2 regions of the Fusibacter fontis genome follow, and region 1 is predicted to be linked to the other one. Evidence: predicted binding sites of a transcription regulator. Region 1 holds the regulator's gene; the other holds the start of a gene.
What was found. Region 1 encodes Rex, which represses fermentation and respiration genes when NADH is low (regulators of the CRP and FNR family bind a similar motif). Its sites were predicted from a motif close to ATTGTTAANNNNTTAACAAT; they were not measured.
Positions count from the first base shown of each region.

Region 2: adhE (bifunctional acetaldehyde-CoA/alcohol dehydrogenase) is a predicted target of Rex. The motif match lies at 1,352-1,371, and genes of this name have one in related genera.

Region 1 is NZ_AP042445.1:2,612,605-2,616,041, reverse strand. Features, by position in the region: gene ACZ41W_RS11710 (acetyl-CoA C-acetyltransferase) at 16-1,194, opposite strand; gene ACZ41W_RS11705 (redox-sensing transcriptional repressor Rex) at 1,306-1,950, opposite strand; gene abc-f (ribosomal protection-like ABC-F family protein) at 2,114-3,437, shown strand, end outside.
Region 2 is NZ_AP042445.1:926,469-929,905, forward strand. Features, by position in the region: gene adhE (bifunctional acetaldehyde-CoA/alcohol dehydrogenase) at 1-1,304, opposite strand, end outside; gene ACZ41W_RS04150 (DUF2804 domain-containing protein) at 1,786-2,820, opposite strand; gene ACZ41W_RS04155 (iron-containing alcohol dehydrogenase) at 2,825-3,437, opposite strand, start outside.

The DNA.
Region 1 (3,437 bases):
ATAACAACGTGCTATTTATCGTTTAATGATCAGTGCTTCACCCATTCCGCCGCCGATACAAAGCGTCGCCAAACCATAACGTCCTTCTCTTTTAATCAGTTCATGAATCAGCGTGACTAAAATTCTGTTCCCAGAAGCGCCAATTGGATGACCTATTGCAATTGCACCGCCATTGACATTGACTATTTCTTGGTTAAATCCAAGTTCTTTACCAACCGCCAATGCTTGTGCAGCAAAAGCCTCATTTGCCTCAATTAAATCTAAATCGGCAACTGTAATTCCCGCTCTCTCAAGCGCTTTTTTAGTCGCTGGTACAGGACCGATGCCCATAATTTTAGGATCTACACCTGCAGATGCATGTGCAGCAATGGTACAAAGCGGTTGAATGCCAAGTTCATCTGCTTTCTCTTTGCTCATGACAATCACCACAGAAGCGCCGTCGTTAATTCCTGAGGCATTACCTGCTGTAACAGTTCCACCATCGCGTTTAAAAGCAGGTTTTAAAGCTGCTAATTTCTCGAGTGTCGTTTCTTTTATATATTCATCTTCGTCAAAACGAATTGGATCCCCTTTTCTATTTGGCAAAAATACAGGTATAATTTCATCTCTAAATCGGCCTGTTGCACGTGCTTCAGCTGCTTTTTTCTGAGAATTATACGCTAATTGATCTTGCTCTTCTCTCGTAAGACCCCACTGTTCAACGATGTTTTCTGCCGTCATACCCATATGATAATTGTTGAACGCTTCCCACAAACCGTCCATTACCATGGTATCGTATAACTCTCCATTTCCCATGCGCTGTCCCCAACGGGCATTTTTAATGAGGTAAGGTGCCATACTCATATTTTCTGTACCACCGGCAATCACAATATCATTTGTTCCAGCGACAATTGACTGATACGCAAGAGATACTGCTTTTAATCCGGATCCACAGATCATGTTAATCGTCGTACAAGGAACTTCAACTGGATAGCCATTTTTAATCCATGCTTGTCGCGATACTCCTTGTCCATAACCGGACTGTAAAACCGATCCAAGAATAACTTCATCCACTTTTTCAGGTGCTAAATTTATTTTCTCTAACGCACCTTGAATGACAGTTGCACCAAGTTCAGCTGGCGTAATGTCTTTAAGTGATCCACCAAAAGAGCCAACAGCTGTACGTACTGCACTTACAATAACTACTTCTTTCATTTTTGCCTCCCATAAAATTTTAATTCAATCCCTATGGGTTATTTTATCAAAAAAACGGGAGAAGGTCATCCCTTATCCCGCTTATTTTAAAAAAATATTCGTTTCTTGCCTCTAGCCTTTGTTCGGCGCCGGCGTATCTTTTAAAAAGTACGACAATGTCAACAAATTATCTACCAAATGGATATTCTCAACGACAACATCTTTGGATACTTTAAGGTCTACTGGTGCAAAATTCCAAATTGCTTTCACTTTCGTCTTTTGAATTTTATTTGCAACTTCTTGAGCACCATCTCGACTGGTACAAATATAAACTACTTCAACGTCATTCTCATTAACAAATGCCTCAAATGCATCCATGTCCAAAACTTCAACATTGTTAATTTTTAGTCCAATCACTTTCGGATTGACATCAAAGAGTGCTTTGAGCTTGAAGCCGAGTTTGCTAAAGCTCGCATAATTTGCCAAAGCTTGACCAAGGTTTCCTGCGCCGATGATCACGACGTTGTACTCACGTGTTAATCCAAGTATTTTGCCAATTTCACTATACAAATCTTCAACATTATATCCATAACCTTGTTGGCCAAATCCACCAAAATTGTTTAAGTCTTGTCTAATTTGAGAAGCTGTAAAACCAATCATTTTACTGAGTTCTTTTGAGGAAATTCTCTTGATATCGTTATCCAGTAATTCTTTTAAGTAACGGTGATACTTCGGTAAGCGTCTAATAACTGCAACTGATATATTTTTATCTTTCATTAACCCACCTCGTTGTCAGGACTTTTTTAGATTATACACTCATTGTAAAAGAATGTCAAATAAATAACAAGCTTGTAAAATAGCCGAGAGTCTTTCTATTTACGGTTATATAAGCTATAATAATGTGGCAATGAACTACAATAAAGGACCTACAGGAGATCTTATGATTGCACTTTCTTGTACCGGATTATGCAAATCCTTCGGTATCGATACAATTCTAGACGATGTTTCATTCACTGTCAATGCGAAAGATAAAATTGGCTTAATTGGCGTTAACGGAGCTGGCAAAACCACTTTAATGAAAATACTCACAGGCCATGAAACGAAGGATTCAGGAGATATTTTTTTTGCTAAAGACATGACCATTGGTTATTTAGAACAAAATACCAACCTCAATATCCAGCAGCCTATTTTTGATTACTGCGAAGAGGTTTTCTCTGATATTTATGCCATCGAGCAAAAAATGCGTCACCTTGAAGAGCAAATGGTGCACGATCATAGCGAATCACTGCTAAATGAATACAGTCATGTTCAAGCAACATTTGACCAGCTTGACGGATACTCAATCAATAGCAAAATTCGAGGGGTACTCACTGGACTCGGGTTTTTGGAGTCTGAGTTTTACAAACCCATCAACCAATTGAGCGGTGGACAAAAATCGCGCGTCGGCGTCGCAAAACTTCTTTTAAGAAAACCGGATATTCTATTTTTAGACGAACCGACCAATCACTTAGATATTTCTGCAATCAAGTGGCTTGAGTCATTTTTACAAGACTATCCAGGTACCATCCTCATGATTTCACATGACCGTTACTTTTTAGATCAAATCGCAACGCGCATCTTTGAAATTGAGGCTTGTGAACTGACAGAGTACAATGGAAACTATACGCGATTTATGACACAAAAGAAGGCCAACTATGAGGCTGAACTTAAAAAATATGAGTCCCAGCAAAAAGAGCTCTTAAAACAAGAAACATTGATTCGCAAATTTAAAGAGCGTGGTACCGAAAAACTTGCCAAACGAGCGAAATCTCGTGAAAAGCGATTGGCACATGTCGAGCTTATCGAACAGCCAAGACTGTTCAAAGCGCACTTTCGAATTGACTTGAAATCCAGTGTTAAAAGCGGATACGACGTCCTGACTGCGCACGAACTCTCTAAATCTTATGAAGATAAGCACGTATTTGATCACGTCAATTTTGAAATCTATAAGGGCGATAAAATTGGACTCATCGGACCAAATGGCGTTGGTAAGACCACGCTTTTCAAGATCCTGCTCGGTCAGATTGCTGCTAGTGGCGGGGAATTAACATGGGGACATCACATCGTTTCAGGTTATTATGACCAAGAACTCAATACGCTGAACGAAGACAATACCGTGCTTTCAGAAATTCACGATGACAATCCAAATCTCACGCTGACAGAAGTGCGTAGTTTACTTGGTGCCTTCTTATTTACCGGAGATGATATCGAAAAATATGTCTATC
Region 2 (3,437 bases), 1.7 Mb from region 1:
AGATGTTTCACTCCAACGTTTTCAGAGATTGAGTTTCCTCCCCATGAGCCACAACCAAGCGTTAATGAAGGCGCTAGTTTAAAATTATAGATATCCCCAATCGCACCTTGAGAAGATGGCATATTGATAATGGTTCTACCCGTTTTCATCATTTGACCAAATTGTTGAATGCGATCTTGATTTTTAACTTGATCTGTATAAAGCACGGAAGTATGTCCAAATCCACCCAATTTAACAAGCGCATCTGCTTTTTGAAGCGCTTCCTCAAAGTTTTTTGCGCTGTACATGGCTAAAATTGGTGACAGTTTTTCATGAGCAAACGCTTCTGATATTTCAAGTGAATTCACTTCACCTATCAGCACTTTAGTTGCTTCCGGAACTTGAACTCCAGCCATATTTGCAATCGTCTGCGCAGATTGTCCGACGATTTTCGCATTTAATTTTCCGTCAATTAATATCACCTTACGAAGTTTATCCGCTTCCGATTTTGAAAGTACGTATCCACCGCGCTTAATAAATTCTTGTTTAACTTCTTTGTAAATGGATTCCACTACTATCACCGATTGCTCTGACGCGCAGATCACACCATTATCAAAACTCTTTGACAATAAGATGGAATTCACCGCCATCTTGATATGTGCCGTTTCATCAATAATTGCTGGTGTATTTCCTGCACCTACACCAATGGCAGGTTTTCCTGATGAGTACGCCGCTTTAACCATTCCTGGACCACCAGTTGCTAAGATCAAATCCGACTCTGCCATTACGAGTTGAGATAACTCAACTGAAGGTTCATCTATCCAACTGATAATATCACTTGGTGCACCTGCTTTTACAGCTGCATCGAGAATTAATTTTGCGGTATAAACGGTTGATTTTTTCGCTCTTGGATGTGGCGATAAAATAATTCCATTTCTCGTTTTTAATGCTAATAAGATCTTGAATATAGCGGTAGAAGTTGGATTCGTCGTTGGAATAACGGCTGAAATGACGCCAATTGGCTCTGCAATTTTACAAAGGCCAAACGCAGCATCTTCTTCAATCACACCACATGTTTTTTCATCTTTATATTTGTTGTAAATATATTCAGAAGCAAAATGATTCTTAATCACTTTATCTTCAACAATTCCCATGCCAGTTTCTTCATGTGCCATCTTTGCAAGAGTAATCCTAGAATTGTTCGCAGCAATTGCCGCTTGTCTAAAAATTTCATCTACTTGTACTTGTGTAAATGTCGCATATTTTTGCTGTGCTTTTTTAGTTAATTCAATTTGTGATTTTAATGATTGTTGATCGTTTACCATAAATAGCCTCCATGTTGTATCATTTTTTGAAGTTGGCCACCTCTTATGTTGTTAATAATATCACAATGTAATTGTACAAACAACCCTTTTCATTACAATTGATTAATAATTAAACGACATACATATCATGCAAATATTTCAAACATGTAATACTTAGCTCGTTAACGTGGGATAAATTGAGTTCCATCTCTAGAATGCTTTCAACCCATTTCATTTGTGTAATATAATTATCAAAAACGATATAATTCGACTGTTTTTATGATTTAAATTTACCCGATTATCTTGTTATTTAATTAACATTCAAATTCGCACATTTCCTATTAACGATACATCGATTGAACCGTTGATAAATTGATTGGTTGATAAATTGATTGGTTGATGAATTGATTGGTTGATCAATTGGTTGGTTGATCAATTGGTTGATTGACTCACTCATTCAATAAAAAAGCATGTCACTCTTATCAAGTGGCATGCTTTCGTATTACCATTTATTTTTTACTTTTTCTGCGAAACCTAAAAAATCATTCAGGTGCACTTTCGTACCATCATCTAAAATCGCAGTTCCTGTGAAATAGCCAAATACTTGATGCTGATCGCTCGAGATAATCTTAAGTGATGTGAAGGATTTTCTATCAAGAATGGGGTTAAAAACCGCTTCAAATCTGCCATCACTTGATGTAAATCGCCATGTTTTCATGTAATCTTCAGTACCATCATCTTTATTGGGAATCTCAAAAGTGACATGCTCCAGTTTATGAGCTTTTCCATCATAAAAAAGCATATTTTCTGTAGCATTTTCAGTATTTCCAAATCCATATCCCAAATTGAATCCAAATGAGTGTCCGTCAATTGAGCCTGTAGCAGCACTCCAATACCACGTATTCTCATATGTCCAAACGCCACGTCCCCAATCCAGAATAGCATGTGTTGTATCCGAATCAAATTTCATTTCATTTCCCTTATAGATGACGACGCCTTGTGCTTTCATACCGACAATTTTCTGGTTATAATAAAAAGCTTTTTCATCTTCTGAAAATGGCGTTGCAATGACCATAGAGTCTTCAGGTTCATTACTCAGAAGGACATCCACAATGAGCGGTTGATCCGCTTCAAAATCTTTCAAGTTTAAAAATAATCGACGTCCATTTTCTTCATGGTAAAAGTTGATTTCAATTTTGTTATTTTGAAAATGCAAATCACCTTCTTGTGAAGAAGATGGAAATTTCATTTTGCCTAAAGTCAAAAGCTTCATAGGACTCACAGTGGTCTCTCTTTGATTTTCAAAATCAAGTACAGTTGCACTCAAAAGCCCCAAATATGAATTATCAGCCATGGTTAAGGCAATGCCAAATGATTGATTATAAAACAAGTAATAATCCCACTCTTTAATTCTAAATTTACTCGCTTTTATCTCTTTGCGATCATAGTTTTTTACAAGTTGTGTCGAATATCCTGCTTCTGATAATACGCCTTCAGCTGTCAATAAATTTCCAGGTGATAATACATTTTGTTTCATCTCTTTACTCCCTGATCATATCATAAATATTTCTAAAGTCGCCATGGCTAAATATTTTAGGAACTGGATAAAGCGGATTACTTTCATGATAGGCATTTTCAATCATTTGATTTAAGTCGGCCTCTTCAATGAAATCAAATTTTCTCGGAATTTCCATTTGCTCATTCATTTTTTTAATGCTTTCAATCAAAGCTTTTGCTTTTTCTTCCATACTTTGATTTGCATGACATACACCTGCAATTTCAGCAAGTTCTGCCATTTGTGGATAAATGGTATCCCCATAATACTCAAGCACATATGGCAAGATAACAGCATTTGCAAGACCATGTGGCGTGTTATAATACCCACTGAGCGTATGTGCAACTGCATGTACATTGCCTACATAAGCCCTTGTAAAGGCTACACCCGCACAATATGATGCCCTTAACATTTTTTCTCTTGCAACATAATCTTGTCCATTGATATATGCCACTGGTAAATATTGAAAAATAAGCTTCACAGCTTCTTTACTCATTTCACGCGTTTTCTCTGTATTGCTTCTTCCAATATAAGCTTCAATTGCATGTGTCAAAGCATCCATGCCGGTCGTAGCCGTTATGGACTTGGGCAAGCTAAGC